DNA from 3 places in the Methylomonas sp. LL1 genome. Region 1 is predicted to be linked to each of the others. Evidence: riboswitches for the same ligand, from Rfam matches in the RefSeq annotation. Region 1 holds a riboswitch; each other region holds the start of a gene.

Region 1 (3,907 bases):
TATCAATTTGCTGTCCAAACAACCACGGGCCAAGGCCTTCGGCGAGCTTGGCATCAAAATCGGCGGTGACAGTTTTTATCAACCGTTTTTCGATTTTAATCAGCCTTTGGCTGAAAACGCCTTGTTCCGTATCAGCGGCGAATATACGGATTCCGGCAGTACGATCGATGGCATCGAAACCCAGCGCTATAACCTTAATCCGGCATTGACGCTGACCGATAACGACAAGACCCGATTTACCCTGCGGGCCAAGCTGTCCCGCTGGCAACAGCCTGACTATCAGGGGCTACCGGCCACCGGCACCGTGGCCGGCAGCTTTCGTATTCCCCGGCAAACCCTGATTGGGCCGGACAATCTTCCGGATAGCCATTCGGCGACCGACGCGGTTTGGGTTAGCCTGGATCACAGAATTAACGAGCGCTGGAGCGTAACGGTCAAGGCGCGATATTCCTATTCGGAATTTATCGAACACGCGCAAACCCTATTCGGTCGTGATGGGTTTACCGCCGACCGGCCGCTGTTTGCCTCGACCTGGGCCTTGGTGAATGCCGAACTGGCACAGCAACAGGAGGAACGCAGCTTTGCCGGATACGCCGTCGGCAAATTCGATTTCGGGCCCACCGAAAATACCGTTTTGTTCGGTGCCGACCATAGCGAGCTCAATGATCAGGGATACATTGATGGCGATGTGGGGCCGGCTGGATTCGGCGTAGGCATGGTCGATTTGGCCGCGCCGGATTTTTCCAGCGCATATCGTAGGCCGGGGCCGGGAGTGAGCAATCGTTTTGTTGACAACATAACCTACGGTGGATATGCCCAGCTGCAAACCACTTTGTATAAACGTCTGCATCTGCTGTCCAGCATGCGCTTGGGCACCGTCAATATCGATTTCAAAAATACGGTATCCGACAACATTACCGCCACCGATACCAGTAAGTGGTTGCCCCGTTTTGGCGTCGTCGTGGATCTGACCGAGCAAATTTCCTGGTTCTCCGGTTACAGCGAAGGCATGCGCGGCCAGCCGCTGATTAATTTTGTCGATACCCCGGTTCCCGAGTTATCGCGGCAAATCGAAACCGGCTTTAAGTTCGATTTTGCCGGGCAATTCAGCGGGCAGATGGCGATTTACCAAATCGATAGAACCCATGTGGCCGTCACCGATAACACCGATATTCAAGGCCGCTCGGTTGCGGCCGGACAGCAACGCTCGGTCGGTTTCGATGCCGATCTGCTCTGGCAGCCCCTGGACGAACTGAATTTTCTGGCCAGCTATGCCCATACCGAAGCGCGCTTTATCGACGACAAGTCCGGCGTGCCGGCCGGCAACCGTCTGCCGTTGGTACCGGAAAATTCCGCCCGTTTATGGATGCATTACCGATTGCCTATGCCGGAGTTGAAGGGACTTAGCCTGGGATTTGGCGTCAACCTGCGCGCCGGCGCATTTTTATCGAACAACAATCAATTCAAAAGCGAGGCTTACCACGGCTTTGACGCCACCGTTGCCTACGAAACGGCGACATTCAAACTGGCCGCCACCGCGAAAAACCTTACCGGGGTCGACTATTTTTCGGCTTACGACTATTTCGACGGACGGGTTGCGCCCGACAGCGGGCCGGCCGTGTATGTCACGGGAAGCGTGAGGTACTAATGCATTAAATTCAGGATGGAGCGGGAACCACTCACTCAAGGACATAGAGTGATGTCGAATGGATACGACAACCATGCCACATCCGCCGCGAGGCGGAGCCGGAAAGCCACGGGTCTTGGAATAAGACAGCCGGGTTACCTTCAAGGCCAGTGCCTTGGAGATTAACTTTAACCGTAATTAATGAAGGAACAAAAATGACAAGTTTGAAAAAACATACTGTTAAATTGGCAAGCGCCGGCGTCCTGGTATTCGGCTCATTGGCCGGCTTACTGGCACCCGCATCCGCCAGCGCCGCGCTGGTGACCGGTAATGCCACTATTAGCATCGACAACACCGCCTTCAGTACCGCAACGGGTGGCTGGACCGTCAACCATTTTTTTGATGCCAGCTATAACGAGACTGCCATCAATGCCAGTACGGCTGGCGGCACCACTTCAACCACCAATATGCTGTTTCCGGTCAATACGAATATCACCACTACCAGCTACGCCGGCAACCGCACCTTGCAGGCCACAACCATGGACAGCAGCGACACGGCAACGGGACAAATCGGCTTGAGTGGCGCCTTAACCATGACTGGCGCCCTTGGGAATTTGTATCCCTATGATTTCAAGCTGCAAAAATTCAGCGGCGTCTGGAACTTGGTTAGCTATGACAGCGCGTTTAAAAACACCACCTTCCTGCAACTTACCAATGCGATTGAATCCGTCAATGGCAGCGGCCAGTTAAGCCTGTCCGGCGATTTGGTTTTCGGCGGCGGCATGAGTCCGACTACAGCCAGCAGCATTTTTGGTCTGACCTGGAGTTCATTCTTGGGCGTTCAGTCGATCAACCAAAATCTCGTCGTCGGCCATTTGAGCCTGGCACCGGCAGCTGTTCCAGTACCCGCAGCCGTTTGGTTGTTCGGTAGCGGTTTACTAGGCCTGCTGGGCGTAACTCGTGGAAAGGCCAAATTTTCCGCATAACGCATGGATCGACGCTGCCTGTTGCGCTTGATTTAAGCCGTTACAGGTAGCGACAGACATTAACTTATTACTCGGTTTTCAACCTGGGCTCTATCGCTTCTCATGTTCAGCAAGCATAAGCAGGGAAAATCCGGGTAGGCTCAAAAAACGTTTAAACCGAATTCATTATTCATTTAAGGAAGAAACATGAAAATATTTAATGCTATTGTGATGGCCGGCACGTTGGCTTTCACGAACGCGCAGGCGGCCACCGTCTCGGGTGGGTCGCTTATCCTCAACATAGATCGCGATGCCTTGGCCGCCGGCGTTACCATGGATAACACCCCGGCCCCCTCTATTTACGTCGAGGAGTTTTTTGGTGCCTCCGCGGCAAGCAAAACCCAAAGCCAGCTTCTAAACGACAATACGCCCGCCGATTGGTCCGATTACGCAGCCAACGAAATTCCGGCCACCGGTCTGCAATATGCGGTTAACGGGTTAAACATCGACGCCAATCCGGCCGGGCGCGAGAATAGGCCTACAACATTCGAGTTTAATCCTGGCGACTTGTTGGGTAGCGCGACCGGCAATATTGGCTTGGGTGGGGTAATACGATTTCGCGTCGATGTGAATCGGTCCAATAACCGAATTGTAATGGGCGATATGACGCTGGAATATCACCCGGAATTAGAAGCCGCCACGCCAGGCCGTTCCGGCTGGCTACTAGTCAACCATATCGGTTTTGACGCCGACGCCTTTGAATTATTCGATGTTTCGACCAACTTGACCGGCAATAATCTGACGTTGACTGGCAATCTGGGCTATGGCTGGGGGTTTGACCATCTGGGGGCAGAAGATGCCCGCTTGAGCGAGACCCGAATCGGTAACTTCAGTTTTCAAACTACGGTAGTGCCGCTACCGGCGGCAGTCTGGTTGTTTGCTAGCGGACTGGCGGGACTTTTCGTGACCAGTCGGGCCAGAAGAAAGTGCGTCGCGCTATGATTGGGGTAAATCGAATACAAACCATTAATGGCGTCTTATTGGCATCCATAATACTGCCAAGCGGGGTGCGGGCCGCGCCTTCTCCTGGCGCGAGGTTTGGTTCGTATGTCAGTCATCAGGTCAACGTCGATACCAACGAGCAAAACATTGCCGGCGATAAGGGCAACGAGCCGACGATCGCCGTCAATCCGCTCAACCCGGCCAATATCGTCGTCGGCTGGCGATTGTTCGACTTCGTCTGCTATCAAATACGGTGGTTACGGCTATAGTCTTGATGGCGGTTCGGTCATTAAATCCGAGGAATAGAGGCGTG
Region 2 (3,907 bases), 1.1 Mb from region 1:
TTCGGTCGCCAGTTTAATCACGAACGGACCGACCATCGCCAGCGTCGTCAAAGGCAAGGCAAATAACAGGAAAGCGCTGGTAAACGCACCACCGCGCATGCCTAGCGGGTTAGTCAACGTCATCACTGTTGCACTGATAAAGGGAATCAAACTGGTCGCCAACGCCGCCAGCATGATCACATGAGCCAGACGTAGCTTGGGATAACGATCGATCAGAAAACCGCCCAGATAATAACCGAGCGCCAAGGCGATCATGGTCACGGCTATCTGCGCCGACCACACATACAGACTGGCGCCATAGAATGGCGCGATGATGCGGGTACCCAGCAATTCCAGGATCATCACGGCTCCGCCGCTGAGGGTCACGGTGAGCAACAGGACCGCCTTGCTTAAGTTAGGGATATTGGATTTATGGGCTGCTGTGGATGGCGATCCAGACCCGGTTTTTTTTGCCATAAATGAAATCAATGAAATTTAATAATAAGGATTTGTACCATGCTACCCATAAAAAACCCCGAACCGGCTTCATTCCGTGTCGGGGTTGCATGCTTCCTTGCTCAAGTTAATCCTTTAACCTCCAGCGTTCAAAGAATTTCGTCAAAAACAAGTTCCTGATATTCGAATGTCCTGTAGGGGCGAATTCATTCGCCCTGGGCGATTAAAATCGCCCCCTACATGAATTCAGGGAAATTATTTCCAACCAAACTCCAAGTCATCCTGTTCAAAACGTGTTGCCTATTTCCTTTAGGCTATAGGCTATTCCTGAGTCTCAGTTAAGCACACGTTTACGTCTATTAAGGCCAACCAAACCGGCTACCGCACTACCGAACAGCCAGACGGCACCTGGAACCGGAACAGCTTGAACACTCAAAGATGCTTGAATCGCGTAGGAACCTGCGTGATCACCAACATTAGCGTCAATTACGGTACCGGTAGAACCAAATGCACCACCTGTACCAATACTGTAATCACCCGCGGCCAGGAAATAGTTGATCAAAGTTTCAATATTACCAGTGCTGTTATTAACTGCAGTTTTGTATATTGCAGTGCCAACTACTGCGGAATTGTTAGCCATAGTTGTGTCGCCTAAGGCATCCCAGCGACCGTCTTTCCCAGCATCAATTGGCAATGAAGCGGCAGAATCATACGCACCAGCAGGAAACAAACCTTTGTAAATGGAAAAACCAACATCTGCCAGGTTTAAAGAAGTCGTCACATTAATTGCGGCACCATTTTGGTTAACGCTTGCGTAGGTACCCGCATTTAAACCAGTAACTGTAATACTGACCAAAGAGTCTTGGGCCAAGTTAAATTTAAATGGCTATGAACAAGTTGCAGGTTGAAGAAATACCGGGTCATGTGTGACGCATAGCGTGAGTAATCGGTTAGGAATCTGGTTTTCCCAAAATCGTCGATTCAACCGATAGCAAAATTCGTCGAGATATTCCTGTACATAGTTACCTGACACACCATGGTAAGTACCCAGCAAATAGCTTTTAAGGTTACTGATGACCACATGAACCCAAGGTAACCATTCACTCGCCATTTCAGGAGGGGTTACCTTGGCGATATGGTGATGTTCCTCGGCCAGCACATTGAGCGCAGCCAGCGCATCGGTATGCAGGGTTTGGCCTGGGGCAAGCGTTTGTTGGGCGAATGCTCTAACACTCTCGTGCGTCACCTGCTCAACCACCTTCATAGCCACAAAGCCGGGCTTACCATCATTATGTTCGCAAGCCACTAAAATAGTGGTTTTACCGGCGGCGCCTCGCCCGCGTTTACCGGCACGTTTGCCGCCGATAAAGGCATCATCGAATTCGATAATGCCGCTTAGTTTGTACAGATTATTCTGATCACCCATGGCCGTGCGTAATTTTCTCAACAGCCGTTGCGCCGTCAGCCAGGAAACACCAATTAGTTTGGTCAGCCGCAATGCGGAGATACTACCCTTGTCCGACGATACCCAATAAAGACTCCAAAACCATTTCACGAGCGGTAATTTGGTGTTGTGAAACAAGGTGCCGGCTGTCACCGATGTGTGATGATGACAAACTGCACATTCGTAGACATGTCGTGTCTGGAGCAACCAACCTTTCTGATGGCCACAGCGTGGACAGCAAAACCCTTCAGGCCACCTGAGGTTGATGATGGCTTGAAGACAACTTTTTTCATCGGCAAAGTGCTGTTGCCACTCCCAAAAACTCGTGATCTTTGCTTGCATGACCGCTCTCCAGAATATCCCACTAAAATTCAGATCGGGTAACCTGTGGTAAGTTCATAGCCATGTAAATTTAAACCAAGCAGCGTGATGGCTATCACCCCAATCGCCATCTGCCGCATCAGACCAACCGATATTGCTGGTTACAGCTCTTACTGAAGGGTTATTGGCGTTCAAATTGTAGTAAGAAACGTGCGCGAACGCCTGGCTTGCAAACAAAAAGCTTGCTAGAGCAATTAGAGATAGTGCGATTTTTTTCATTTTTAATCCTCTTTACTGTACAAATAATTATTTATTGTTAACAGTAATGTTCTCGGCGTTGCCTCGGGAAAAGACAAACGCCGCTTCCTCCCCATCACTTTAGGAGGCGGCCCGGCCTTCTTGTTTTTGTTATTTTCAAGAACCGTGGCTTTCCGGCCCCGCCTCGCGACGGGTGTGGCTTGGTTGGCGAGGGGAAATCCAATAAACTAAAACATAAACTCATCATTCCCTGATCGGACCAGAAACCTAGCCAACTAAGAATGATTATCATATTACATGCCAAAACCCAGTAAAATCCTAGGTTTCAATGATATAAAATATTCCCTAATATACTTAAACAACCCCGGCGTTAATTAAACTGCGTTAAATGACTAACCAATATAGTCATTTGCCTCATTTATCAAAGACCTAGCCGTCATTTGGCATAAAAATACCCAAATCTGCCTTAGAAACGATGCCTTGGTGATAAAGCCATAACCCAACACACTCGTCATGGCCATCGGCAACCGTTACAATTGTCGGTTTTTATCAATCATGGCTTTCCATGATTGTTGTTTTGCATTTAGGGAACAAGGGCAGAGATCGACAATGGCACGACATTTGACTCCAGAAACAGCTCGCGAACGGCGTTTGCCGGCACCTTCAATCAAACCCGACCGGCTTTACAGCCTATCGTTTGCGTGTGTTGCCGCTGTCGGCGATTCAAACCAATCAGCGTTTTTTGCTGAATTCAACATTTCGGGACACTTTCTCCCACCCATGAGTATGCTATGAGTCAGACTGAAATCGAATTAAAACAGCTGATCATCGACACTCTGGCACTGGAAGAGGTGAACGTCGACGATATCAAGTCCGACGCCGCGCTGTTTAATAGCGGCCTGGGATTGGATTCGATCGACGCACTGGAGTTGGGCTTGGCAATCAGGAAGAAATACGACGTCAAAATCGACGTCGAACACGATGACGTGGTTAAGATCTTTGCTTCGGTATCCGCATTGGCTCAATTCATAGAATCCGTCCGCCAATAAGTTGAAAAACCACGACGGCTTGAGCGCAAATCAATAGGGTGATTTTTTAGACGATTAACTGACTCTAGGGCCAGCCCAATTATGGCCAATCGTAACCGATGAGGTCATTACAAGCGGAATAATTGATATTCTTCCAGTCCACAAACCTTATTCCGGCCACTGTCCTTGGCCTGATAAAGCGCCTTGTCGGCCAAATTGAGCAGGCTGTCGATGTTGGAAATTTTTTCCCTCAGCGTCGCCACGCCTATACAAATGGTGAACTGCAACGACACCCCCGCTTCCAACGGAATTGTGGTGTTGGCGACAAAGTTTCTGAGCCGCTCGGCGACTTCAAGCGCCTTACTGCTATTGGTTTCGGGCAGTAGCACCGCAAACTCTTCCCCACCTAGGCGTCCTGGAA
Region 3 (3,907 bases), 320 kb from region 1:
AGCCGGTGGTGGTCAGGATGTCCGACTTCAAAACCAACGAATATGCCACCTTGCTGGGCGGACGCTGGTTTGAGCGCGAAGAGGCCAATCCGATGATCGGCTTTCGCGGCGCCTCGCGTTACGTGCATCCGGCCTATGCCGAAGGCTTTGCGCTGGAATGCGCGGCGATGAAGCGGGTGCGCGAGCAGATGGGGTTGACCAACGTGGTGTTGATGATCCCGTTTTGCCGGCGCATCGGCGAGGCGGAGAAAGTGCTGGAGGCGATGGCACGGCATGGATTGAAGCGCGGCGACAACGGACTGGAAATCTATGTGATGTGCGAAATACCCAATAACGTGATTCTGATCGACGAATTCAGCCGGCTGTTTGACGGTTTTTCGATCGGCTCCAATGACTTGACCCAATTAACGCTGGGCGTGGATCGCGATTCGGAAATTGTCGCCAACGACTTCGACGAACGCGATCCCGGCGTCAAGACCATGATTCGAATGGCTGTGGAAGGCGCTCGACGCAACGGCAGGCATTCGGGGCTATGCGGCCAGGCGCCGTCGGATTATCCGGAAATGGCCGAATATCTGGTCGAGATCGGCATAGACTCGATGAGTTTAAATCCCGACACCGTGCTGCAGACCACCCGGCGGGTGCTGGAGTTGGAACGGCGTTTGGGGCGTTAACCGGCTGATTTTTACTCCGCACAGGCAGAAATCCTCGCTTGCGAAATATTTCAAGTCAGGATTCAGCAAAAATTAATTTCCCGATTCGATTGCGGTTGTGATCAGAGTCTGCTGTAGGGGCGAATTTATTCGCCTCATGGCATTTCACCGGGCGAATGAATTCGCCCCTTGTATGATGAATTTTAACAACCGATAGCCTAGAAGAACCGATTAAGCTGTCATCGTTCATTGGGAGGCCGTTCGCCCCTGAGGACTGGTAAATACCAGAGCCTGTGCTGTAGATTGGCCCCCGCCCTATTCACCCATACCGTGGAGTATCCGAGGCTTAGAGCCTGCATACACAAGGAAGGTAGGTGCATGCGCAGGGTCGGGAACCGGTGAATAGTGTACTTAACCTTTAACTGAATTAAAAAACGATTATGACGAACCTCCCAATCAATGCCATCGCTGAATCTATCCACCGCCTGTTTGCCGGCGTGGATGTCGGAGCCGATGAATTGGTGCTGGTGATCCGCAAGAACGGCAAGTCGTTCGATCCACAAAAATATGCCAATACCCGCTCTGACCGTGCCCGCTTGGTCAACAAGCTGATCAAGCTGCCGGGCATCAAAGTCTGCCTGGAAGCCACCGGCATTTACCATTTCGACCTGGCAATTGCGTTGCATGACGCCGGTATTCCCGTGATGGTCGTCAATCCCAAGGCCTCGCATAACTTCGCCAAGGTGTTGATGAGAAACAGCAAAACCGATGCCGTTGATGCCAATACCCTGGCCGAATACGTCGAGCGCATGGACTTTGTCGCCTGGACCCGGCCATCGAATCAGACCCTGGCTTTGCGCGGGTTTGCCCGCCGCATTGATGCGCTGACCGGTCAGAAAGCTGCCGCGAAAAACCATCTGCATGCACTGAGTGCGACTCAGGAAACTCCAAAGGCGTTGCTGCGCGATGCCAAGCTGGCGATCAGTCAATTGGAAAAACGCATCGATACCTTGGCCGCCGAAGCGATGACCTTGATCAACCAGCACCCGGAACTCAAGCGTGTTTTTGAGTTGCTGACCGGCATCAAAGGCATTGCCCAAACCAGCGCCATTGCTTTGATGGGCGAACTGCTGTTATTGCCACCCAACCTGTCGCATCGCGAATGGGTCAAGTTTGCCGGGCTCGATCCCAAAGCCTTTGAATCCGGCAAAAGCGTACATAAGAAAATGCGGCTGTCCAAGGCGGGTAACCGGCATATTCGCTCGGCATTGTATATGCCGGCCTTGAGCGCCAAACAGCATGATCCCCATGTCAGCGCTTATTTCCAGCACTTGGTCGACAACGGCAAGAAACCTTTACAGGCCGTCTGCGCAGTGATGCGTAAATTACTGCATGCGATCCATGGCATGCTAAAGCACGACCAGCCGTTCGATAACACACGGTTTTATGTCATTCCGACACCCATCATCGCTGAGTGAAAAAGTGATGGAATTTTGTTGACTTGGAACAGAGTATCTACCATATTGCTTCCCAAAATTTCTGGAAGATATTTTTCGTCCGATCATTAGCTGCGTTTATTTGTGCTGACGATCGTAACCCTCTGCCCAAAGGAAAATCCAATTCTCAATCTTCCGTGGCATTTAATGGCGTCTAAGGCGGTTTTTAATGATGCGTCGGTATTATCCGACAATGAGCTTCTTTGATAATCATTTCATGCGGCCTAAATGAGGTGTGTTAGAGCTGAAAATAGGGTATTTCACGTTGCGTGATGAGCCATATCACGTATTTCCGAGTCCTTGCTAACGCTGGTTTTATTTTTAGTCCCTGTATTTCAGGTGTTTGGCAATTGGCATAAGGGTTGCATTAGTCCGAATGCAGTTGTCAGGCAGTGCTTACAAAATTTTTTCCGGCCCATGCTGAATGAATGCCGGCAAATCTCTGGTTCGCCGTGTTCATGATTTTGTACTTGGCTTGTTTGTGGTAAGCAAAAGCACTGTCAAAGGATTGTTGGGGAGCTTCATGCTTCAGCCACCCCCGTCGCGAGGCGGGTTCGGAAAGCCACGGGTCTTGAGCCTAACAAGATGGCCGGGTTGCCCTCTCGGAGACGAGGGGTGCGAGTGCATTCGTTCAGATGAGAATGCAATTTACATAACAATTTAGGAATGGAAAGCAATGATTCAATTTAAAAAACTGGCTATCGCGGGAGCAATTGCCGCTTCAATCATGGGTGCAACTGCTGCTGAAGCGCATGTTTCCTATCATTTGGATGCAGCCGGCGGACAAGCTCCAAACGTCAATGGTTCCGATGCAACCGGCTCTTGGACGGGTGGTGCACCTTCTTATGACGGTAATTTGCCTGTCACCTGGGTGGCCAATATTCACCATGTTGATACTGTTTACGAAATATCGGCGGCTGATGCGATCAACAACAAGGGGGCTGCATCAAATTTTGTTTTGGAATCCATTAACAATAAATGGAAGCCAGCTTCAAGCTGGGGTAATGCGTTGGATTTCGGTCTGATCAATATGGAAGTGGCTGGAAACTTGACCATTACGGTCGAAGCCGATTCCAGTCTGGCTTCCACATTCGCTCCTGGTTTTACCTTGTGGAGTGGTTGGGATGCTACAGCTACCAGCAGCAAGCACGGTTCATGGAACGCAAACCCTTTTGCACCAACCACGCGTGGTAGTAACGAATTGACCTATGTCGGCCACGCGGCAACCACTGTGGACGGTGGTTCAGTAACATATACCTTTAATAACCTGGCCGCTGGTAACTACAGTTTGTGGGTTGGGGGCAATGGCACTGACAATGTGAATGAGTTCTATAAAGCAAGTATGTCGGTAGCTGCGGTTCCCGTCCCTGGCGCGGTCTGGCTGTTCGGTAGCGCCATCGCCGGTTTGGTCGGCTTTGGCCGCCGTAAAGCGGCAGTGACTGCGTAAAATCAAGTCAAGGCGAAGCTTAGGCTTCGCCTTTTTAGTTTCCATCTGTCAAAAGGAACGGACATGAATTCATTGCTTAAAATCCTTACGGCCGCCACACTGGTCAGCGGCACCTATCTGACGCCCGCGCAAGCGGCTAATTCCCTGGAAATCAACGGCAGCCTTTTTCAGCAAATCGGTGGTTCGACTTTCGATGTTTGGAAAATCGTCATGCCGACAGCCGGTAGTTTCAAGGTGAACGTGTTAGCTTACGAAAGCACGGATAACTCAACGACAAATGCTGTCGATCTCAACGGCGATGGTGAATTTAC

Evidence for each region. A riboswitch is a leader RNA that binds a small molecule or an ion and turns the genes downstream of it on or off. The one in region 1 is predicted to bind cyclic di-GMP.
Region 2: linked by a shared signal. The riboswitch ahead of IVG45_RS04480 (hypothetical protein) and the one ahead of IVG45_RS09340 (hypothetical protein) in region 1 are both predicted to bind cyclic di-GMP.
Region 3: linked by a shared signal. The riboswitch ahead of IVG45_RS10855 (VPLPA-CTERM sorting domain-containing protein) and the one ahead of IVG45_RS09340 (hypothetical protein) in region 1 are both predicted to bind cyclic di-GMP.

The regions. Positions count from the first base shown of each region.
Region 1 is NZ_CP064653.1:2,002,799-2,006,705, reverse strand. Features, by position in the region: gene IVG45_RS09345 (TonB-dependent siderophore receptor) at 1-1,648, shown strand, start outside; cyclic di-GMP riboswitch class I at 1,714-1,790, shown strand; gene IVG45_RS09340 (hypothetical protein) at 1,843-2,613, shown strand; gene IVG45_RS09335 (VPLPA-CTERM sorting domain-containing protein) at 2,800-3,594, shown strand; gene IVG45_RS09330 (hypothetical protein) at 3,633-3,863, shown strand.
Region 2 is NZ_CP064653.1:859,962-863,868, reverse strand. Features, by position in the region: gene IVG45_RS04495 (spermidine synthase) at 1-456, opposite strand, end outside; gene IVG45_RS04490 (hypothetical protein) at 770-1,306, opposite strand; gene IVG45_RS04485 (IS1595 family transposase) at 1,322-2,221, opposite strand; gene IVG45_RS04480 (hypothetical protein) at 2,276-2,479, opposite strand; cyclic di-GMP riboswitch class I at 2,582-2,668, opposite strand; gene IVG45_RS04475 (phosphopantetheine-binding protein) at 3,250-3,507, shown strand; gene IVG45_RS04470 (diguanylate cyclase) at 3,615-3,907, opposite strand, start outside.
Region 3 is NZ_CP064653.1:2,323,347-2,327,253, reverse strand. Features, by position in the region: gene ppsA (phosphoenolpyruvate synthase) at 1-674, shown strand, start outside; gene IVG45_RS10860 (IS110 family transposase) at 1,094-2,131, shown strand; cyclic di-GMP riboswitch class I at 2,671-2,751, shown strand; gene IVG45_RS10855 (VPLPA-CTERM sorting domain-containing protein) at 2,826-3,596, shown strand; gene IVG45_RS10850 (VPLPA-CTERM sorting domain-containing protein) at 3,660-3,907, shown strand, end outside.